4 regions of the Streptomyces sp. NPDC001902 genome follow, and region 1 is predicted to be linked to each of the others. Evidence: riboswitches for the same ligand, from Rfam matches in the RefSeq annotation. Region 1 holds a riboswitch; each other region holds the start of a gene.
The links. Region 1 has a riboswitch for cyclic di-AMP ahead of ACFYYN_RS14900 (C40 family peptidase). Riboswitches for the same ligand answer to the same signal wherever they lie in the genome.
Positions count from the first base shown of each region.

Region 2: another riboswitch for cyclic di-AMP. It lies ahead of ACFYYN_RS02015 (M23 family metallopeptidase); the one in region 1 lies ahead of ACFYYN_RS14900 (C40 family peptidase).
Region 3: another riboswitch for cyclic di-AMP. It lies ahead of ACFYYN_RS06220 (C40 family peptidase); the one in region 1 lies ahead of ACFYYN_RS14900 (C40 family peptidase).
Region 4: another riboswitch for cyclic di-AMP. It lies ahead of ACFYYN_RS27105 (transglycosylase family protein); the one in region 1 lies ahead of ACFYYN_RS14900 (C40 family peptidase).

Region 1 is NZ_JBIATA010000007.1:178,532-184,164, reverse strand. It holds gene obgE (GTPase ObgE) at 1-1,203, shown strand, start outside; gene ACFYYN_RS14910 (CDP-alcohol phosphatidyltransferase family protein) at 1,297-2,370, opposite strand; gene galE (UDP-glucose 4-epimerase GalE) at 2,636-3,619, shown strand; gene ACFYYN_RS14900 (C40 family peptidase) at 3,710-4,183, opposite strand; cyclic di-AMP (ydaO/yuaA leader) riboswitch at 4,187-4,340, opposite strand; gene ACFYYN_RS14895 (hypothetical protein) at 4,689-4,994, opposite strand; gene ACFYYN_RS14890 (ATP-dependent Clp protease proteolytic subunit) at 5,001-5,633, opposite strand, start outside.
Region 2 is NZ_JBIATA010000001.1:425,908-431,540, reverse strand. It holds gene ACFYYN_RS02030 (PfkB family carbohydrate kinase) at 1-568, opposite strand, end outside; gene ACFYYN_RS02025 (DUF6227 family protein) at 730-1,494, shown strand; gene ACFYYN_RS02020 (hypothetical protein) at 1,606-1,887, shown strand; gene ACFYYN_RS02015 (M23 family metallopeptidase) at 2,011-2,967, opposite strand; cyclic di-AMP (ydaO/yuaA leader) riboswitch at 3,291-3,430, opposite strand; gene ACFYYN_RS02010 (extracellular solute-binding protein) at 3,648-5,048, opposite strand; gene ACFYYN_RS02005 (caspase, EACC1-associated type) at 5,045-5,633, opposite strand, start outside.
Region 3 is NZ_JBIATA010000002.1:624,662-630,294, reverse strand. It holds gene ACFYYN_RS06235 (LuxR C-terminal-related transcriptional regulator) at 1-89, shown strand, start outside; gene ACFYYN_RS06230 (C40 family peptidase) at 108-1,175, opposite strand; gene ACFYYN_RS06225 (hypothetical protein) at 1,515-1,868, shown strand; gene ACFYYN_RS06220 (C40 family peptidase) at 1,900-3,012, opposite strand; cyclic di-AMP (ydaO/yuaA leader) riboswitch at 3,021-3,178, opposite strand; gene pcrA (DNA helicase PcrA) at 3,432-5,633, shown strand, end outside.
Region 4 is NZ_JBIATA010000018.1:142,885-148,517, reverse strand. It holds gene ACFYYN_RS27125 (phospholipase) at 192-641, shown strand; gene ACFYYN_RS27120 (peptidylprolyl isomerase) at 703-1,200, opposite strand; gene ACFYYN_RS27115 (GNAT family N-acetyltransferase) at 1,294-1,926, shown strand; gene ACFYYN_RS27110 (aldo/keto reductase) at 1,994-3,001, opposite strand; cyclic di-AMP (ydaO/yuaA leader) riboswitch at 3,636-3,827, shown strand; gene ACFYYN_RS27105 (transglycosylase family protein) at 3,830-4,981, shown strand; gene ACFYYN_RS27100 (SAM-dependent methyltransferase) at 5,187-5,633, shown strand, end outside.

The sequences.
Region 1 (5,633 bases):
TCCGGCAAGGAGGGCACGGACCTGGTCCTGCCCGTCCCGGACGGCACCGTCGTCATGGACGGGCACGGCAACGTGCTCGCGGACCTCGTCGGCCACGGCACCACCTTCATCGCCGGCCAGGGCGGCCGCGGCGGCCTCGGCAACGCGGCGCTGGCCTCGGCGCGCCGCAAGGCGCCGGGGTTCGCGCTGCTGGGCGAGCCCGGTCAGAGCCGGGACCTCGTCCTGGAGCTGAAGACGGTCGCCGACGTGGCGCTGGTCGGTTACCCGAGCGCGGGCAAGTCCTCGCTCATCTCCGTGCTCTCGGCGGCCAAGCCGAAGATCGCGGACTACCCCTTCACCACGCTCGTCCCCAACCTGGGCGTGGTCACGGCCGGTTCGACCGTCTTCACCGTCGCCGACGTCCCCGGGCTCATCCCGGGCGCCAGCGAGGGACGCGGCCTGGGCCTGGAGTTCCTGCGGCACGTCGAGCGCTGCAGCGTCCTGGTGCACGTCCTGGACACCGCCACCCTGGAGTCCGAGCGCGACCCGCTGAGCGACCTCGACGTGATCGAGGCGGAACTGCGGGCGTACGGCGGTCTCGAGGACCGTCCGCGGATCGTCGTCCTCAACAAGGTCGACATCCCCGACGGCCAGGACCTCGCCGACATGGTCCGCCCCGACCTCGAGGCGCGCGGCTACCGGGTCTTCGAGGTGTCGGCGGTGGCCCACAAGGGCCTCAACGAGCTGTCCTACGCCCTCGCCGGCATCGTGGCCGAGGCGCGCGCCGCCCAGCCGGTCCAGGAGGCCACCCGTATCGTCATCCGGCCCAAGGCCGTGGACGACGCCGGCTTCACCGTCACCGCCGAGGACGGCTTCTACCGCGTCCGCGGTGAGAAGCCCGAACGCTGGGTGCGCCAGACCGACTTCGCCAACGATGAGGCCGTCGGCTACCTCGCCGACCGGCTCGCCCGCCTCGGTGTCGAGGAGCAGCTGGTCAAGGCCGGCGCCCGTGAGGGCGACGAGGTCGTCATCGGTGCCGAGGACGACGCCGTGGTCTTCGACTGGGAGCCGTCCGTCGCGGCCGGCGCGGAGATGCTCGGACGCCGCGGCGAGGACCACCGCTTCGACGAGCCCCGGCCGGCCGCGCAGCGCCGCAAGGACCGGGACGCCGAACGGGACGACGTCCAGAAGGAGTTCGAGGGTTTCGACCCGTTCGACTCCTGAGCCGCGACCGCGAAGGACAAGGGCCGGCCCCCTCACCGAGGGGGCCGGCCCTTGTCCTTGCACGGCCGGCCGGGGGACCGGCCGGCGAGCGGTTCAGCTCATGGACGTCTGCAGAGGCGTCGCGCTGTCGCTCTCGTGGTACGAGCGGGCCTCCTCGTCGAGGTCGGCCATCACGCGCTCGAAGTCGCGCGTGGAGAGCAGCAGCTTGTAGATGATGGCGAACTCGAAGATCAGCAGCAGCGCGGCCGCGGCGATCGTGGTCCCGATGATGGCACCGGTCAGCGGCGCGATGATGAAGACCGCCATCTGGAACTCGATGCCGCTGATCAGGTGCGGCCGGACCCGGTGCCGGATCAGGAAGTCGCGGAAGGCCGCGTAGGGGCCGAAACGGTCCTTGAACGTCACCTGAAGGTCGATGACCCGTCCGGGCGCGGCGTCCGAAGCCTGGTCGGCCGGGGTGGCGGCGTCCGCCGCGACCGTGGCGGCCGGCCGGGCGGCGTCAGGACCGGTCCACTGCGCGGGGACGGTCCGCACGGACGCGTCCGCCTCCGTCTCGGCCTCGTTCCTGGCCTCCGCCTCGGCCTGCGTCTCGTCCTCCGAGCGCTCGCGCAGCAGGTCCTCCATGAAGGCGTGCGGCTTGGCGGAGTCGAGCTCCTGCAGGCGCTTCTGGATCTTCTTGCGCATGCCGTGCCGCACCTTGAAGATCTGCAGCGCGTCGAGGTACCGCAGCGCGTCGAGGAAGATCACCGCGAGGGCGAGCCACATGTAGACGGGGTTGTCCGTGCGGTAGAACTGGCCGCCCATGAGGGCCGCGGCGCAGCACACCACGCGGATGCGGTCGAAGATGTAATCGAGCCAGCCGCCGAACTCGGAGCCCTTGCCGGTGAGCCGGGCCAGCTTCCCGTCCATGCAGTCCAGGATGAAGCTGAAGTGGTACAGCACGGCGCCGATGATCAGGTACTTCCAGTCGGCGAGCGCGAAGCAGGCCGCGGCTCCCAGGCCGAGGAAGAGGGCGCCCCAGGTGATCTGGTTGGGGGTGAGTCGGGTCCACCTGGCCGTCCAGCGCACCAACGGGGTCGCCACGGGGTCGACCAGGAAAACGGTCCACCAGGCGTCCCGCTTCTTCTCGGTGAGGCGCCGTACTTCCGCGAGCGGCGGTATTTCCATGGACCAGAACCCTTTCGAGGCGAATCAGGCACCGAACCGGGGCAGCGGATCGGTTGAGGCTGGGACGCGTCCGCGATGCTGCGCGGGCCGTCGGGCGAGCGGTGTCCCGCGGTGGGGCCTGCTCCAACCGTTCCTACGACGCGGGGCGACGGCAAACGGTTGTGTGGATGAATGGATAGTAAACAAAAAGTCGGCGGAGTGTACCGCGGGGCCCGTCCCGCAGGGGGTTCGGGGCCGCCGTGGGAGAGCCGTTAGGATGCGTCGGATGACGTGGTTGATTACTGGCGGTGCCGGATACATAGGGTCGCATGTGGTGAAGGCCATGGTCGACGGCGGCGAGCAGGTCGTCGTCGTGGACGACCTGAGCACCGGCGACCCGCAGCGGCTGCCCGCCGGGGTGCACCTGGAGAAGGGCTCCGTGCTGGACGCGGAGCTGCTGGACCGGGTGCTGCGCGATCACTCGGTGCGCGGGATCGTGCACATCGCGGCGAAGAAGCAGGTCGGAGAGTCGGTGGAGCGTCCGCTCCACTACTACCGGGAGAACGTCCAGGGCCTGCAGACCGTCCTGGAGGCCGCGGTGCGCGCCGGGGTGACCAGCTTCCTGTTCTCGTCCTCCGCCGCGGTCTACGGGATGCCCGACGTCGACCTGGTGACCGAGGAGACCCCGTGCGCGCCCATGAGCCCGTACGGGGAGACCAAGCTCGTCGGCGAGTGGATGGTCCGGGCGACGGGTGCCGCCCACGGCATCGCCACCGCCTGCCTGCGCTACTTCAACGTGGCCGGCGCGGCCACGCCCGAGCTGGGTGACGCGGGGATCTTCAACCTCGTGCCGATGGTCTTCGAACGGCTCTCCCAGGGGAAGCCCCCGCTGATCTTCGGCGACGACTACGAGACCCCCGACGGCACCTGCGTACGCGACTTCATCCACGTCGAGGACATCGCCTCCGCCCACGTCGCCGCCGCGCGCCGGCTGGCGGAGGACCCGACCGCCGCCCTGGTGTTGAACATCGGCCGCGGCGAGGGCGTCTCGGTCGCCGAGATGGTGGGCATCATCGGCTCGGTCACCGGCCGCACCGACGCGACGGCGCAGGTCATCGAGCGCCGCCCCGGCGACCCCGCCCGGGTCGTCGCCTCCGCCTCGCGGATCGAGGAGGAGCTGGGCTGGACGGCCCGCCACGAGGTGCGCGAGATGGTCGCCTCCGCCTGGGCCGGCTGGTGCCTGCGCCACCCGGAGCAGGCCCGGCACTGAGTTCCGTCCCCAAGACCGCGGGAGGGGGGGGGGGGGGGGGGGGGGGGGGGGGGGGGGGGGCGCCCCCCCCCCCCCCCCCCGCGACCGGGGTCACTTCACCCGTCCGTACCAGACGCTGCGGCTCCAGATCTTCTCCAGCCGCACCCGCCCGCCGGGTTTGGGGGAGTGCCAGATCTTCCCGTGCCCGGCGTACATCCCCACGTGGTACACGTTGCTCCCGTAGTGGAAGAAGACCAGGTCACCACGGGTCCGTGAGGACTTCCGGATGTGCCGGACGCTGTTGTACTGGGCGCCCGCGGTACGGGGGAGCTTCTTGCCCGCCTTCTTGAAGGAGTAGAAGGTGAGCCCGGAGCAGTCGAACCTGCCGGGGCCGGCGGCCCCGTACTGGTACGGCGCGCCCCTCTTGGATGCCGCGATCTTCAGCGCCTTGGCGGAGACCGCCGCCGCGTCTGCCTGCTGGGCGAGCTCCGGCAGTACGGCGGGACCGGCCACGGCGGCCGCCGTGAGGGCGGAGACCGCTCCGAGCCGGCACAGGACCCCGGACATGGCTGTTGGCGCACTCATGCGCAACCCTTCGTCGTCCGCCTGCGAAGGATGACCTGTCGGGTTCGGGCAGGCGAAGATGCCCGGCCGCGGCTGCGGCTTCACCCCAAGGGTCCGGCGACCGGACCCGTAGTGCTCGGGTCCTCCGCTCCTGCCGATGAGTCGTCGTCGACCTGGCATCCGCGCGGCGGCAGGATTCGGCGTCCGCGCGGACCGCCCCGCCGGGATGACGGGGGCTTGTCGTCGAAGGGATGATCACCCACCGAAGCGGCCGATTCCCAGCACAACCGGTCGAATGTGAGTCTGTTCACGACTCACCTATTCGGGTGGACTCCGCGACACGGGACCCGGACTGACGACTCGAAAGGAGTCGAACACCAGGGACGGAGCGTCAGATTCCGGATGTGTGCGGCCATATCGCGCAACTCGGGGCCACTCGGCCGTCCACGGCAGATACAACGATCGGGCGAGTCCATTCGGTTCGAGTTCGCGCCGCCCGAACGGACCAGTGTGTCGTGACGCTCCGTCAGCACGGCCGTGATGGCGGCAAGGTGACCTGACCGGTGCGCCGTTCGCCGTCCAGCACCCGCAGCGCCCGTTCCATCGTCGCCGTGTGCACCTCGCCCTCCCCGCGCATGTGCATCAGCGTCAGCGCGTCCCGCAGCTCAGCCGCCCTCCCCACCAGGGCCTGCGCGGCGCGCAGCGCCCCGTAGGTGTCCCGGGAGCGGGACGGGTTGATCCGGCCCAGCAGGTCCACGACCTGCAGGTAGGTGTCGATCAGCTCGCCCTCGGCCCGCGTCAGTGCGGGGAGCGGGGGCAGTTCGGGTACCACGGCCCGTCACCGCAGGGCGCGCGGGGCGCGGCCGGCGCCGTCCTTGCGGCTCAGCGTCAGCCGGTCCACCAGGCCGTAGGCGAGGGCCGACGGTGCGTCAAAAATGGTGTCCCGTTCGATGTCGGCCCCGATCCGCTCCGGTGCCTGACCGGTGTGGCGTACCAGCAGTTCCTCCAACTGCTCCCGACGGCGGAGCAGTTCCCGGGCCTGGATCTCCAGGTCCGCGGTGGTGCCCTGGATCACCTCCGCGAACGAGGGCTGGTGGATCAGCACCCGCGCGCCGGGGGTCATCAGCCGCTTGCCGGGCGCTCCGGCGGCGAGCAGGACGGCCGCCGCCGAGGCCGCCTGGCCGACGCACACCGTCGACACGTCGCAGCTGACGAACTGCATGGTGTCGTAGATCGCGGTCATCGCGGTGAAGGACCCGCCGGGAGAGTTGATGTAGAGCGAGATGTCCTGTTCCGGGGCGGCGGCCTCCAGGTGGATGAGCTGGGCCATCACGTCGTTCGCCGAGATGTCGTCGATGGGCGTCCCGAGCAGGACGATCCGCTCCTGGAGCAGCTTGGAGTACGGGTCCATGGTCCGTACGCCCTCGCTGGTGCGCTCGGTGAACTCGGGCAGGACGTGGCGGGCGGTCGG
Region 2 (5,633 bases), on a different contig from region 1:
TGCCCGGGGGGTGGAAGTCGGCGGAGCAGACGGCGACGTCGACGTAGGGCAGCAGGGTGGGCGTGGCGGGGCGCCAGCTGCCCGCGTCCAGGAGGGTGGGGACCCCGGCGGCGCGGGCGAGGCGGGCGGCGGGCACGGCGAGGGCGGGGTGGTGGGCGTCGACGAGCACGACGTCGGCGTCGCCGACGAGGACGGAGAGGTCTCCGGGCGGGGACACGGAGGTCCCTGAGGCCACGTTGGTGGAGGCGACGGCGCGGTCGCCGGTGGCGGCGGTGACCAGGATGGTGGAGACCGCGGGGGGTTCGGGGGAGTCCGCGGTGAGATTGATGACGTCGACGCCGAGGGCCGCGAGGTCGGCGTCGATGGCGCCGGCGAGGGCGTGGCCGCCGAAGGCGGTGAGCAGGACGGCCTCGCCGCCGAGGTGGGCGAAGGTGGCGGCGGCGTTGGTCGCGGGGCCGCCGGCGGCGACGGTCTGGGTGCGGGCGGTGAGTTTCTCGTTCGGGGCCGGGACGTGGTCGACGAGGGTGATGACATCGAGGGTGCAGAGGCCTACGAAGAGTGCGCGCATGGGCGCATAGTGGCAGCAGGGAGCGTGCGTTTCGCGTCTTACGCGCCTCCTAAGGGTGGGGGTGCACCATTTTTCCGGGAGACCCGACGCGCAGAGCGTCGATGCCACTACGCTGAGTGCTCGCAATGGTGCGCGGGGAATGCCGTGAGCAGGAGGACCGCATGGGGAACGCGCGACCAGGTGGGGCGGGTCCGGCGGACGTCGAGGTGGTGCTGGCCAGGGCGCAGAACGCCTTCGACGTCGACGACCGCGTGCTGGGGCGGCTGGCCACCGCGCTGATGGGCTGCACGGAGCTGGCGTCCATCCGCCAGCGCAAGGGCCCGCCGCGCAGGCTGAGCCGCAGGACCTTGCGGCACACGTTCCTGCTGGCCGACGGCAGTACGCAGCTGCTGTGGGAGATCGAGCACAACACCGGCCCGGGCGACGACGAACCGCTGTACGAGGTGTACTCCGACCCGGACGAGCTGGCCGCCGCCCAGCACGCGATCGACGCCCGCTTCGGCGAGCCCTCTCCGGAGGAGCTGGAGGCGGAGGCCGCGGACTGGCTGGCGCGGCTGCCGCAGATGGCGATGGACCTGACGCCCGGGCCCCGGCAGTACACGGCGGACCACTCCGCGGAGCACGCGTGGCGGGTGCTCCGGCGGGCCGAGAACACGGACGTACCGGGCGAGGAGCTGCGCAGCCGGCTGGGTTCGGCGGTGGGCCACGACATCGCGTACGTCACCGGGCGGCACACGCGGATCGGCACCGGCCGGGTCGCCGGCTGGACGCTGTACGAGCACGCCTTCCTGCTCGAGACCGGCGAGGAGATCAGCCTCTGGGAGGTCGAGCACACGATGACCCCCGACGGACGTCCGGTGTGCGAGGTGTACTCCGACGAGACGGCGGCGTGCGACTCGGCGGACGTCCGGCTGGAGGCTCTCTAGCCTCGCCGGCCTCGTCGCCGGACCCCGGGCGGGACCCCGGCCGGATTGCGGCCGGGGTGCAGCCGGAGGAAATTGGGGCGTAGGCGTGTCGGTGGGAAGCGGGAGGTCCCCATGCCGGTCCTGGCGGAGGTCGAGTTCCCCGGTGTGACGGCCCTGCAGTACGAGGAGGCGAACCACCGCGCGGGGTTCGGGCCCGAGCATCCTCCCGCGGGGCTGCTCTCGCATGCCGCCGTGATCACCAACGAGGGTCTGCGGCTGGTGAACGTCTGGCAGTCCGCGCAGGCGCTCGAGGCCTTCATGGAGATCATGTTGCCCGCCGCCAAGGAGTCCGGTTTCCCCGAACCGAGCGGACCGCCGAGGATCGCGGAGCTCTACAACTTCGTCGTCCCGTAAGCGTTCGCAGACGTCCCGTGGGCATCCCGTATGGGCGTCTCGTGGGCGTCCCGCGAAACGGACCGGCGGCCCTGGGTGACGGGGGGTGTCACCAGGACCGCCGGAGTCCGTGGGGCCGGTCGCTCAGACGGACAGGCCCTTACTGCGCAGCCAGCCCATCGGGCCGATCGGGTCGCCGCCACCGGGGCGCACCTCGAGGTGCAGGTGCGGGCCCGTGACGTTGCCCGTCGCGCCGACACGGCCGATGGTGTCACCCGTGTTGACCTTGCCGGAGGTGACGATCATCGAGGAGAGGTGGCAGTACCAGAGCTCGGTGCCGTCGTCGAGGGTCAGGATGATCCGGTAGCCGTACGAACCCGCCCACCCGGCCTCGGTGATGGTGCCGCTGTGGATGGCCTTGACCGGGGTGCCGGTGGGGGCGGCGAAGTCCTGGCCGGTGTGGGTGTTGGCCCACAGCGAGCTGGACTCGCCGAAGCCGGCGGTCAGCGTGTACGAGGTGACCGGCTTGACGAAGCTCTTGGCGAGCTCGGCCAGGCGGGCGGCCTCGAGCTTCTTCGCGGCCTCCGCCACGGCCTTCTTCTTGGCGGCGGCCTCAGCGCGGACCCGCTCCGCCGCCGCGGACTTGGCGGCCTTGGCCGCCGCCTCCTGCTGTGCGGCGTTCCTGGCGGACCGGTCGGCGGCGTTCCGCTGCTGCTGGGCCTGGTCGAGGATGCGGTTGCGCAGGGCCTCACCCGCGTCGGGGCTGAGTGCCTCGGCGACCTGCTTGGCCTCGGGCGCGCTGTCGTCGCCGACGAGCGCTCCGATGCCGGGCAGGTGGGACACCTCGGGCAAGGAGACGGGGAGCGGGTTCTTGCCCTCGGCGGTGGCGACCCCTCCGACGCCCAGCACGGCCACGGCCGCGACCCCGAAGACGGCCGAACCGCGGCCCATGGAGCGCTGCTTGGCGACGCGGTGCCGGGCGCGACGGGGGCCGGCGGACTCCTCGGTGGGGTTCCACGGCTCGGCCTGCGGGCCCTCGTAGGGCGCGCTCTCGAAGGTGTCGGGGTCCTCGAGGTCCCCCGTACCGTCGAAGGCCTCGATGTGCTCGGGGAGGGGCTGGGCGGGTGCGGGGGCAGCGGCCTCGGGCGCCTCATAGCCCGCGGCCTCGTAGCCCGCGGACGTGGTGTCGTGGGAGGTCGTCGCCTCGGCGGCTGCCGCGTCGAACCAGCCGGCGGCCATGTTCCACTGGCCGGTGTCCCAGCCGTCGATCGCGTTCTTCGTCGGCGGTGCCTGCTCGGCTGCCGGGGGATTCCAGCCGGCGGCGATGTTCCACTCGGCGGTGTCCCACTCGGAGTACGCGGTTGCGGACCCCTGTTGCTGCCCGGGTATCAGGGCAGGCTCGTTCGACGCCACGCGGGCGCGCTCCTTTCCTTCCTTCTCGCCTACCGGGTTAGCTGACGGGTTCGGAGCAGGAAGGTCTCCTACGAGGACCGCGGAGGGCCCCCGATTCACCCCAGGAAGTGGTTCCCCGGTTCCCGCGGACGGGATTCGGCAAGCGCACGGCGCCGCCCTGTCGGCGGCGGGATGACCGCGCTGCGTTATCGAACGTTAATAGAGGCGCCCGCCAATTCCAAGCCACTCAAGCGAGTTCATGACGGGAATCTATGGGGATGGACAGGACATACGTGGACATTGGGCCGTGACTGCCGTGACCTACGGGAAATGTGAGTGTGCATCAGTCGTTATGCGGAAGGGAGTGCCGCGCTCACGAGGAGTGATGGTCACCCCGGACCCCGGCCGCCGAGCGCGCGCCCCAGACGGCCGCCCAGACGCTCCGCCGTGGCGTCGGCGCTGCGGTGCGTCGCGAGCATTCCGTGCACTTCACGCTGCAGGACCCGGGTGAACGTGACGTAGTGCGCGGTCGCCGGACGGGCCCTGGCGGCCTGCAGCGCGCACCACAGCACGGTCGTGTAACCGGGGGTCGCGACGGACGGCGAGGGCGAGGGCTCCGAGCCGTGCCCCGCGGGACGGTCGTGGAACCATGCACGGGGGTCGTGAGGATCGTCACAGTTGACATCCCCGGCTCCGTATGCAGACCGCCGCGCGGGGGCGAAACCCGCCCCGAGCAGGGCATGTTGGGCGCCGCGTCCGGTCAGGAAGCGGATCAGGTCCGCGGCGTCGTCCGGGCGGTCGCTGGTCGCCGCCACCCCCAGGCTCTGACCGCCGAGGGCGGCGACGCCGGGGAGCCGGGCCACACCGAAGCGGACACCGGGGGCGAGGGTGGCGTCGAGCCGGTTGTAGGCGTAGGGCCAGTTGCGCATCAGCACGCTCTGACCCTCGGTGAACTGGGCGAGCGTGACGGACTCGTCGGCCTCCAGGGACTCCGGGTTGAGGTTGTTGGCGGCACCCAGCCGGCCGAGCTCATCCAGGCCCTCGCGCAGCCCGTCCTCGGTGCCGATGTAGCGGCCGTCGCCGTCGACGAGTGCGACGCCCGCGGTCCAGAAGGCTTCCAGGGTGTTGACGGTCAGCCCCTCGTACGCGCGCAGCTGGGTGGTGTAGGCGGGGTGGCCGAGCGGGCGGACGTCGGCGAGCAGGTCGCTGATCTTGGCGTAGCCGCGCAGGTCGGCGGGGCGGCGACCGGCCTTGGCGAGGTCGTCGGTGCGGTAGTAGAGCAGGCCGACGTCGGTGTTGAAGGGCACCGTGTACGTGCGGCCCTTCCAGCGGCCCGCGTCCGCGGCCTGGGGCAGGAAGTCCCCGTCGACGAGGGCGGGGTCGAGCGGGCGCAGCAGCCCGCTGTCGGCGAACTCGGGGATCCAGCTGATGTCGAGGTTGACCACGTCGTACGCGGCGGTGCCGGACTGGAAGGCGCCGATCAGCTCGCTGCGCTGCTCGTCGGAGGCGGAGGGGAGCTCGACGAGCCGGGCGGGCCGGTCCGGGTTGCGCCGGTTCCACGCGTCGATCAGCGCACGGCGGACCCCGGGCTGCCCGCCGGCGGTGAGGTCGGCGTCGCTGGCGACGATCAGCGGCCGGGAGCGGTCGGGTGCCGGGCCCGGCGCCGCGGCGGGGCCGCTGCAGGCCGCGACGGCCAGCAGGAGCAGGACGCCCAGGGTGCGGCGCCGGCGGCGGACGGAGCGCGGGGGCGGGAGGGTGCCGCCCGTGCTCCTGGGGCCCGGGGCTGTCATGACCCTCCCGAGGTGAGGCGGGTGATCGTCTCCGCGACCCGGTCCGGAAGGTCCTGCGTGGCCGCCAGGCAGGCGCCGCCGCCCTCCGTCACCGCCTTGTTGAAGCGCAGCGAGCAGCCGTAGCTCTCCAGGGAGACCACCAGTACGGGGACGTCCACGTCCGGCGGCTCCGCTCGGGCACTGTCCTCGTCGTCGGTGATGAGGACGATCAGGGCGCCGGGGGAGTCGGCGAGCGCGCGGGACCACCGGCGCAGGGCGGCGGCCACGGGCGCGTCCCGCTCGACCGGTGCCAGCGCGCGGATCGCGGCGTCCCGCGAGGCCGCGTCGTTCGGCCCCGGCGCCAGCAGGGTGCGGCCGGGCACCGCGGCGATGCCGTACCGGTAGCCGGACGCGCGGGCCAGGACGGAGCGCACGACGGAGACGTTCGCCCCGGAGTAGGAAGAGCTGGAGACGTCGACGGCGAAGAGGACGTCGCGCCGGGTGCCGGTGGCCTCGCCGTGGTCCCGCAGGGCGGCCTCGATGGCCCTCCTGGTGGGCGGTGCGCCGCCCGTCGGCGGATCGGCGACGAAGATCGCGCTGTCCAGC
Region 3 (5,633 bases), on a different contig from region 1:
AGTCGCACGTCTCGGCGGTGCTGCGCAAGCTGCAGCTCAGCAACCGGCACGAACTCACCCGCTGGGCGACCGCGCGCCGGCTGGTCTGAGGTCCCGCGGCGCGGGCGTCACGCCGGACGCGTGGCGCCCGCGAAGGGCATCTGGTCGACCGGGGCGAGTTTGACGACGTCACCGGTGCGGGGGGCGTGGATCATCATGCCGTTGCCCACGTAGAGGCCGACGTGGCTGATCCCCGAGTAGAAGAACACCAGGTCGCCGGGCTCCAGTTGGGAACGGGAGATCCGGGTGCCCGCGTTGATCTGGGTGTACGTCGTGCGCGGCAGGGAGACCCCGGCCGACCGCCAGGCGGCCTGCGTGAAGCCCGAGCAGTCGTACGCCGAGGGCCCGGTGGCGCCCCAGACGTAGGGCAGGCCGAGGGAGCCGTAGGCGAAGGAGACGGCACGGGCGGCGCGTGCGTTGGGGGCGGCCGCGGGCGCCAGCCCGGCGCGGGAGCCGGTGGCGCCGCGGCCGGCGCGGGCCGGGTCGGCGGAACCGTGGCCCCCGGAGGACAGCACCTCGGCGCGCTCGGCGGCGGTGAGACGGCCGAGCAGCTGCCGCGCGGAGGCCAGGCGCTGCTCCACGGTGTGCTTGTGGCGGGCGAGTTCGGCGCGGGTGCCGCGCAGCTCCGCCAGCTCGCCCTCGGTCTCGGTGCGCAGCTGCTCGATGCCCCGCCGCTGGGCCGACAGGGCGCGCAGCGCGGCGTTCTGGCGGCTGCTCATCCGGTCCAGCATCCCGGCGCGCTCCAGGTAGTCGCCGGGGGAGGAGGCGAGGGCCAGCTGGACGGCGGGGTCGATGCCGCCGCTGCGGTACTGGGCGGTGGCGAGGGAGCCGAGGTCGTCGCGGGTGACGTTGAGCCGCTCGGTCCTGCGGGCGAGTTCGTCCTGGAGGCGCTCGATCCGCCCGGTGGCCGTGTCCGCCTTCTCCTTCGCTCCGTTGTACCGTTCGGTGGCCTGCTCGGCCTCCTCGTACAGGCGGTCCACCCGGGCCCTGGCCTCGTCCGTGGTCAGCCGGGGTTCGGCGTGCCCGGCCTCCCCGAACACCGTCACGGAGGCCGCGCCCGCCAGGGCGAGACCGGCTGCGGTGCGCGCGGTCGTGCCTGCCAGGCCGCGTTCCTTGGGCCTTCTGTGCGACGCCACGCGCCGTCACTCCTTCCGGGCTGTCCGTACGCCCCCCTGCGGTCCGGCGGCGGGCGGACGGGGAGCCGTCCACCGCCGGACCTTCGGCGGGGGCGGCCGTGCCGGGGACGGGGTCCTCGCGGCAGTGGGGATCGGCCACCTGGGGCAGGACGCTAAACCTGGACGCCGTGAGCGGGCTCCGGACTGTGCGGGACTGGTCCGATTCGGCCGCGGACTGCCCGCGGATGACCGCTGTTCGACGGGTGACCTGGTCACTTGCGGTCCGGCCGTGACCGATATGACGGAAGAGGGCGACCTCGGTGCCGAGTGCTGGTACGAGCCTGGCTAGGGTCCTGAGCCATGGACGTACTCATCAACCTGATCGTCGGCCTGCACATCATCGGCATCGCCGCGCTGCTGGGCGGCTTCCTCACCCAGATGAAGGCCATGGGCCGCGGCGAGGCCCGGTTCGTGCCGGGCATGCTGCACGGCGCGCTGACCATGCTGGTCACGGGCGCGCTGCTGGTCGGCCTCAACCAGGCCGACGACCAGCCGGTCAACAACGTCAAGATCGGCGTGAAGCTCGCGATCCTGGTGGTGATCCTCGGCCTGGTCTACGTCAAGCGGGACGAGGAGAAGGTGCCGGCGGCGGCCTTCGGCACCGTGGGTGCGCTGACCACCGCCAACATCTTCATCGCGGTGCTGTGGACCTGAGCCCGGCCGAGGCGACGGGCCGGGCGGGGGCTCAGGCCATCCGGGCGTAGCCGTAGATCGGCATCTCCGTGATCGGGGCGATCTTCACCACGGTCCCGGTGTGGGGGGCGTGGATCATCTGGCCGCCGCCGATGTAGAGGCCGACGTGGGTGACGTCCGAGTAGAAGAAGACCAGGTCGCCGGGTTGCAGCTGGTCGGCGGTGACGCGGCTGCCGAAGTCGACCTGGTCGTAGGTGACGCGGGGGATCGAGACGCCCGCGGCGCCCCAGGCGGCCTGGGTCAGGCCCGAGCAGTCGTAGGAGTTGGGGCCGGTGGCGCCGTACACGTACGGCTTGCCCAGCTGGGCGCGCGCGAACTCGATCGCCTTGGCCGCCTTGGCGGCGTAGGTGCCGGACACCGGGGCCGTCGAGCCCGACCCCCCGGCCGCCTCCTGCGCGGCCTTCTCCTTGGCGGCGATCTCCGCGGCCTTCGCGGCGGCCTCCTCCTGCCGCTTCTTCTCCAGCGCCGCCAGCCGTGCCTTCTCCTGGGCGGTGAGGCTGTTCAGCAGCTTCTGCGCCGCGGCGAGCTTCTGCTTGACCGTGGTCTTCTCCGCGTTCAGCCGCCGCTGCGCGTCCGTCAGCTTCTGCAGGCTCTCGACCGCCTCGGCGCGCTTGGCCGTCGTCTCCGCCTGTTCGGAGCGGAAGGTCTCCAGCGCGTGCTCCTGGCGGTCGGACAGGCGGTCCATCAGGTGCGCCTGGTCCAGGAACTGCTGCGGGTCGGAGGTGAGCAGGAAGCTCGTCGTCCCGTCCAGGCCGCCGCCCCGGTACTGCGCCGCGGCGTACTCGCCGATGGTGCGGCGGGCGGAGTTGAGCGTCTCGGTCCTGCGGGCCACCTGGTCCAGCAGCGCGTCGGCGCGCGCCCGCTGCTGCTCGGTCTGCTCCTTGGCGCCGTTGTAGCGCTCGGTGGCGGCCTCGGCCTGGTGGTGGAGCTTGTCGACCTGGGCCTTGACCTCGGTGATGGAGGGCTTGTCGGGTGAGGCGGGCGCCGCGCTCGCGCTCTCGCCGAAGAGGGTGACGGTCGCCAGCGCGGCGGTCGTGAGCCCCACCGCGGCCCGGGGGCCGGGGACGGTCAGCGCGCGCGGGCGCGGCTTGCGGTGCGTCGCCAAGTCAGGCGGCTCCTTCCGTGGACCGCCTACCGGGTTAGCTGTCGGGTTCGGGCTTCGGAAGGCCGCCCTACGGGCCGTGCGGGCGCGCTGCGCTCGTGCGGACCGATTCACCCCAAGGTCGTGGGTCCCCGGCTCCGGCGGTCGCCGGACTCAGCGGAGGCGGCCCGTGACGGCACGGTCGCCGCCGCATGGAGCGGACCGCCTGATGCGGCACGGTAGTCAACTGCGGGGGTCCGTGGGAACCCTGGTGTTCGAATTGTCCGCAATCATTTCGTGACCTTCACCATGCGGGGTCGCCACGGGCCGCCACGGACGGCGACGGGCCGTGCCGCGGAGGGTGCGGGCTCGGGCTCGGCTGGGGCTCGGGCTGGGGCAAGCGGCGCACCGCTGTCCGTCCCACGGCCTAGACTCGGGAGGCGATGAGCAGCCTCTTTGACGACAGCTTCCTGGCCGGCCTCGAACCGAGGGAGGAGGAGCCCCCGCCGCCTCCCGAGGACGAGCCCGACACGGCTCCCGACGACCTCTTCGAGGGGCGCTTCGACGCGCCCGTCGACCGGGACGCGTACTACCGGGACGGCGCCCCCCGCCCGGTCGTCGACCCGTCCGCGCTGCTGGAGGGGCTCAACGAGCAGCAGCGTGCCGCCGTCGAGCACACCGGCTCCCCGCTGCTCATCGTCGCCGGCGCCGGCTCGGGCAAGACCCGGGTGCTCACCCACCGCATCGCGTACCTGCTGGGCGCCCGCAAGGTGCACCCCGGCCAGATCCTGGCGATCACCTTCACCAACAAGGCCGCCGGGGAGATGAAGGAGCGGGTCGAGCAGCTGGTCGGCCCGCGCGCCAACGTGATGTGGGTCTCCACCTTCCACAGCGCGTGCGTCCGCATCCTGCGCCGGGAGTCCAAGAGGCTCGGCTTCACCTCCAGCTTCTCGATCTACGACGCGGCCGACTCCAAGCGGCTGATGGCCCTGGTCTGCCGCGACCTGGACCTGGACCCCAAGCAGTTCCCGCCGAAGTCCTTCAGCGCCAAGGTCTCCAACCTCAAGAACGAGCTCATCGACGAGGAGACCTTCGCCGACCAGGCCGAGAACCCCTTCGAGAAGAAGCTCGCCGAGGCCTACGCGATGTACCAGTCGCGGCTGCGCGAGGCCAACGCGCTCGACTTCGACGACATCATCATGACCACGGTCAACCTGCTCCAGGCCTTCCCGGACGTCGCCGAGCACTACCGGCGCCGGTTCCGGCACGTCCTGGTCGACGAGTACCAGGACACCAACCACGCCCAGTACACCCTGGTGCGCGAGCTGGTCGGGACCGGTGACGCGGAGGAGGGCGGAGAGGGGCCCGCCGAGCTGTGCGTGGTCGGTGACGCCGACCAGAGCATCTACGCCTTCCGCGGCGCCACGATCCGCAACATCCTCCAGTTCGAGGAGGACTACCCGCAGGCCCGCACGATCCTGCTGGAGCAGAACTACCGCTCCACCCAGAACATCCTGACCGCCGCCAACGCCGTCATCGAGCGCAACGCCTCCCGCCGCCCCAAGAACCTGTGGACGGAGGCCGGCCAGGGCCCGGTCATCACCGGCTACGTCGCCGACCAGGAGCACGACGAGGCGCAGTTCATCGCCGACGAGATCGACCGGCTCACCGACTCCGGCGACGCCCGCCCCGGCGAGGTCGCGGTCTTCTACCGGACCAACGCGCAGTCCCGTGTCTTCGAAGAGGTCTTCATCCGCGTCGGCCTGCCCTACAAGGTCGTCGGCGGTGTCCGCTTCTACGAGCGCAAGGAGGTCCGGGACGTCCTGGCCTACCTGCGCGTGCTCGCCAACCCCGAGGACACCGTCCCGCTGCGCCGCATCCTCAACGTGCCCAAGCGCGGCATCGGGGAGCGCGCCGAGGCCATGGTCGACGCCCTGGCCTCGCGCGAGCGGATCTCCTTCGCCGCCGCGCTGCGCCGGGTCGACGAGGCCTTCGGCATGGCGTCGCGCTCGGTCAACGCCGTCAAGCGCTTCAACGAGCTCCTGGAGGAGCTGCGCACGGTCGTCGACTCCGGCGCCGGCCCCGCCACCGTCCTGGAGGCCGTGCTGGAGCGCACGGGCTACCTGGCCGAGCTGCAGGCCTCCACCGACCCGCAGGACGAGACCCGCATCGAGAACCTCCAGGAACTCGCGGCGGTGGCACTGGAGTTCGAGCAGGAGCGCACCGAGGAGGAGCCCGGCACGCTCGCGGAGTTCCTGGAGCGGGTCGCGCTGGTCGCCGACTCCGACCAGATCCCGGACGACGACGAGGGCGGCGGCGTCATAACGCTGATGACCCTGCACACCGCCAAGGGCCTGGAGTTCCCGGTGGTCTTCCTGACCGGCATGGAGGACGGGGTCTTCCCGCACATGCGCGCGCTCGGCCAGACCAAGGAGCTGGAGGAGGAGCGGCGGCTCGCCTACGTCGGCATCACGCGGGCGCGGCAGCGTCTGTACGTGACGCGGTCGACCATGCGCAGCGCCTGGGGCCAGCCCTCGTACAACCCGCCCTCGCGCTTCCTGGAGGAGATCCCGGAGCCGCTCATCGAGTGGAAGCGCACGGGCGCCTCCGCGGCACCCTCCGCCTCGGTGTCGGCGGCGGCCTCG
Region 4 (5,633 bases), on a different contig from region 1:
ACGTGCCGTCGACGCCCGCCGTCGGCGGCACGTCGTCATGTTCATGTAATTTTTGCCGTCCGGCATCTACTCGCATAGACCCCTGGGGCCCCATCCTGGCTTCGCACACCAGTACCACCTGTTCGGTTCCGCATCCGGTTGCACCGCCATGCCCGCGCGTCACACCGCGCCCGTCAGTGACTGGAGTCCCCATGCGCCGAATCACGACCGGCTTCGCCGCCACCGCGGTCGCCGCCGTCGCCACCGTCGTCTTCACCGTCCCCGCCCAGGCCGCCCCCGCCGACAAGGCCCAGGTGCTCGCCGGTTGGACCCAGACCAGCGCCTCGAGCTACAACGCCTGGTGGTCCGCCCGCGGCAACCAGGGCGCCTGGGCCGCCTACGGCTTCGACTGGTCCACCGACTACTGCAGCAGCTCCCCGGACAACCCCTTCGGCTTCCCGTTCCAGAACTCCTGCGCCCGGCACGACTTCGGCTACCGCAACTACAAGGCGATGGGCTCCTTCTCCGCCAACAAGAGCCGCCTCGACAGCGCCTTCTACGAGGACCTCAAGCGCATCTGCGCCGGCTACAGCGGCGCCACCGCGACCGCCTGCAACAGCACCGCCTGGACCTACTACCAGGCGGTCAAGGCCTTCGGCTGACCCGTACGCCGAGCGGCCCGGCACCGGTCGTTCCGGTGCCGGGCCGCTTCGCGGAGCCGGGTCAGGCGACCGTACCGGACTTGGCGATCTCGACGCGGGCGCTGGTCGCGCCGGTGCGCGAGCCGAGCGACTCGATCTTCTTGACGACGTCCATGCCGTCGACGACCTCGCCGAAGACCACGTGCTTGCCGTCGAGCCAGTCGGTGACGATCGTGGTGATGAAGAACTGCGAGCCGTTGGTGTTCGGGCCCGCGTTGGCCATGGAGAGCTGGCCGGGCTTGGTGTGCTTGAGCTGGAAGTTCTCGTCGGCGAACTTCTCACCGTAGATGCTCTTGCCACCGGTGCCGTTGCCGGCGGTGAAGTCGCCTCCCTGGAGCATGAAGTCGGGGATCACGCGGTGGAAGTGCGAACCCTCGAAGCCGAAGCCGTGCTCGCCGGTGGCGAGCTCACGGAAGTTCCGCGCGGTCTTGGGGACCACGTCGTCGAACAGGGTGAACACGATCCGTCCGGCGGGCTCGCCGTCGATCGTGATGTCGAAGAACACGTCGTTGCTGTTCATGCCCCCATTTTCGCATCCATCACGCCCGGCCTCCGACGCGCCCCGCGGAAACGCGCTTGACGGGTGACCCGGCCGGACACCAGCATCCGGGGCATGCCCGAACCCGTGACCCTGGAAGGCAAGCACGTCCGCCTGGAGCCGCTGAGCGCCGCCCACGCGGACGGGCTGCTGCGCGCCGCCGACGAATCCCGCGACACCTACGCCTACACAAAGGTGCCGGCCGACCGCGAGGCGATGGCGCGCTACGTCGAGGAGGCCCTCCAGGACCAGGCGACCGGGGCCGCGCTCCCCTTCGCCGTGCGGGACGTCCAGCGTGACACCCTGATCGGCTCCACGCGGTTCCTCGACCTCGACCACTGGACGGCCACCCCCGCCTGGCCCGCCGGCCGCTCCGTGCCCCGCAGCGGCGCGGTGCCCACCGTCGCCGAGATCGGCAGCACCTGGCTCGGCGCCTCCGCCCAGCGCACCCCCTGCAACACCGAGGCGAAGCTGCTGCTGCTCACCCACGCGTTCGACGTATGGGACGTGTTGCGCGTCACCCTGAAGACGGACGCGCGCAACGCGCGCTCCCGCGCGGCGATCGAGCGCATCGGCGGCCGTTTCGAGGGCATCCGCCGCGCCCACACCCTCGCCGTGGACGGCACCGTCCGCGACAGCGCGTACTACTCCATCGTCGCCGGCGAGTGGCCCGGCGTCCGCGCCGCGCTGGAGGCCCGTCTCGTCTGAGCCGGGCACCGACGCGGAAGGGCGGGCCCCTGCGGGGGCCCGCCCTTCCGTACGTGCGGAGCGGCCGTTACGGGATGCGGACGCCCGCCTCCGCCGAGAGGCGGTCGATCTCGGCGAGCTCGTCCGCGGTGAGCGGGCCCGCGTCGAGGGCGGCGAGGTTCTGGTCGAGCTGGGCGACGCTGCTCGCGCCGATGAGGACGGAGACGACCCGCGGGTCGCGCAGCACCCAGCTCAGGGCCAGCTGCGCCAGGGTCTGACCGCGCTCGCCGGCGAGCTTGTTGAGGGCGTGCAGGAAGGTGAGCTTCAGCTCGGTCAGGGCGTCGCGCTTGAGGAAGTGGCCGAGCGCCATCCGCGAGTCGGCCGGCACGCCCTGGAGGTATCGGTCGGTGAGCTGGCCCTGGGCGAGCGGCGAGTACGCGATGAGCGCGGTGCCGGTGTCGCCGACGGCGTCGAGGACCCCGGCCTCCGGGTCGCGCTGGAGGATGCTGTAGGCGGCCTGGTGGATCAGCAGCGGGGTGCCCAGCTCGCGCAGGATCTCCGTCGCCCGGCGGTGCGCCTCGGCGGGGTAGTTGGAGATGCCGGCGTACAGGGCCTTGCCCTGGCGGACCGCGGAGTCCAGGGCGCCCATGGTCTCCTCCAGGGGCGTGTCCGGGTCGAAGCGGTGCGAGTAGAAGACGTCCACGTGGTCCAGGCCCATGCGGCCCAGCGACTGGTCCAGCGACGAGAGCAGGTACTTGCGGCTGCCCCATTCGCCGTACGGTCCCGGCCACATGTCGTACCCGGCCTTGGTGGCGATGAAGAGCTCGTCGCGGTACGGGCGGAAGTCCTGGGCGAAGAGGGTGCCGAAGTTGGCCTCGGCCGAGCCGGCGGGCGGGCCGTAGTTGTTGGCCAGGTCGATGTGGACCACGCCGCGGTCGACGGCGCGGCGCAGCACCGCGCGCTGGTTCTCCAACGGCGAGGTGTCGCCGAAGTTGTGCCACAGGCCCAGGGACACGACGGGCAGCAGGACCCCGCTGCGCCCGGTCCTGCGGTATTCCATCGAGGCGTAGCGGTCGTCGGCGGCGAGGTAGGGCACGCGAGGTCTCCCGGGCGATGTAAGAAAATGTGCGGGATTGGGAGGCTACCGTCGCCCAATCGGCGCTGTCACGTCCGTTCTCCGGACGGCGGCCGTCGTGCACGTCCCCTTTCTCGCCCCGCCGGAGGGGTGGTTGTGGCGCACGCCACACCGCGGAACGCCTCGGCGCGGCCCGTCCGGGAATCGCGGACCCTCCTCGGCGGTTGCATCCGGGGGGCGTTCCTCCGGGGGGACCTCAGGACGGCGCGGTCCGGGGCGGGTTGGACCGGAACACGTCCTGTCTTATCCGGCATTAAGCCGCCTAACCGGACATATGCGGCCACAGTGCATGCGTAGGGAATCGATGCGTGATGGGTGTCACGCGCCGAACACGCAGCGGAGGCCATGGGCCACGCAGCGTCTAATGTTCCCGCCGAATTTCACCGGGTGATATCGCGCAATTACCGTGGGACAGTTTTCCGCCTACACAGAGCGGACACTTCTCACCTAAAGTCACAGAAGCGGATGATCGACTTGCGGTCCGCCGGGGGGCGTGATTCTGGTCCTTGCTCCGGGACGATTCCGTCGTTTAGCTTCCAGATCTCGCAGGACAAATTCCTGCGAGATTCTTCCGGGTAGAACGCCTAGTCCTGCCGCTGCCCGGACGCCGGATGACAAGACCGCACGGCAGGAGCGGGGGACCCAGGTAGTTTGCCGTTCCCGTTGGTCTCGGGACGGCTAGGGGTGAAGTCGCAGCGACATGCCTTTATTTGGCATGCCCCATTGCGGCCGGGCATCTCCAGCCCGAACCCGACAGCTTACCTCGCAGGCGTCGGAGAGGAATTCGGCATGCCCGGTAAGGGAAAGCACCGTCGTCCGCGGAACACCCGCATTACCCGTATCAGCGCGCTGGCCGGCACCACCGGCGCCGCCGTGGCGCTCCCGATCGTCGGCGCCACCGGTGCCCACGCCGCTCCCGTGAGCGTCTGGGACAAGGTCGCGGCCTGCGAGAGCACCAACAACTGGTCCATCAACACCGGTAACGGCTTCTACGGCGGACTGCAGTTCACCCAGAGCACCTGGGCCGGCTTCGGCGGCACGAAGTACGCCCCGCGCGCCGACCTCGCGACCAAGGCGGAGCAGATCGCCGTCGCGGAGAAGGTCCTCGCGACCCAGGGTCCGCAGGCCTGGCCCGTGTGCGGTCCCAAGGCCGGTCTGACGAAGGCCATGGCCAACCCGTCGGCCACCCCGCAGAGCGTCTCCGGCACCGCCGCGAAGCCGGCTGCCAAGCCCGCCGCCCCCGCCAAGAAGGCCGAGGCGCCGAAGGCCGCCACCGCCAAGCCGAAGAGCGCCGGCGGCTCCTACAAGGTCGCCGGCGGCGACACCCTCTCCAAGATCGCCAACGCCCGGTCGGTCGAGGGCGGCTGGCAGAAGCTGTACGCGAACAACGAGTCGGTCATCGGCGGCGACCCGAACCTGATCTACCCGGGCCAGGTCCTGTCCCTGGGCGAGAAGGCCGCCGCCAAGAGCGCGCCCAAGGCCGCGAAGGCCGCCCCGGCCGCCAAGCCGGCCGCCGCCAAGGCCGCCAGCACCTCCGGCTACACCGCCCCGCTCGACCACGTCACCCTGGGCACCGCCTACCACCAGGCCGGTGCCATGTGGTCCAAGGGCTACCACACCGGTGTCGACTTCATCGCCTCGACCGGCACCAAGGTGAAGTCGATCGCCGGCGGCACCGTGGTCTCCGCGGGCTGGGGCGGTTCGTACGGCAACCAGGTCGTCGTCAAGCACGCCGACGGCCGGTACTCGCAGTACGCCCACCTGTCCGCGCTGTCGGTCTCGGCCGGCCAGTCGGTCTCCGCCGGTCAGCAGCTGGGCCTGTCGGGCGCCACCGGCAACGTGACCGGTCCGCACCTGCACTTCGAGGTGCGCACCACCCCCGACTTCGGCTCCGACATGGACCCGCTGGCGTACCTGCGTGCCCACGGCGTCAACGTCTGATCGGACTGATCGACCGTCATCCGTCGGTAGGCTGTGCCCTGTTCCCCGTTTGTAGGGAACAGGGCACATGCCTTTGGTCTGTGACCGAAAACGGATCGAATATTTCCATTTCTTGTGTCCTCTCGAACGGTCGATCAGTAGCCTCTCTCGCACGTGGTCGTGTCCACGACCACGAATCCTGATCGCCGACGAGCTGGAGCCGTTGATGGAACGCCCTGCCTGGGCCCCCCAGGGGATCGATCTTTCCGTGCCGAGCGTGTCCCGCATCTACGACTACTACCTGGGCGGTTCGCACAACTTCGAGGTCGACCGGGAGGCGGGACGGCGGGCCATCGAGGCCTTCCCGGGGCTGCCGAAGATCATGCAGGCCAACCGGGCGTTCATGCGCAGGGCCGTGCGTTACTCCGTCGACCAGGGCATCACCCAGTTCCTCGACATCGGCTCCGGCATCCCCACCTTCGGGAACGTCCACGAGGTCGCCCAGGCCGCCAGTCCCGGCGCGCACGTCGTCTACGTCGACCACGACCCGGTCGCCGTCGCCCACAGCCGTGCCGTGCTGGAGGGCCACGAGAACGCCGCCATCGTCGCCGCCGACCTGCGCTCGCCCCGCGACATCCTGGACAGCGCGCAGGTGCGCGGGCTCATCGACCTG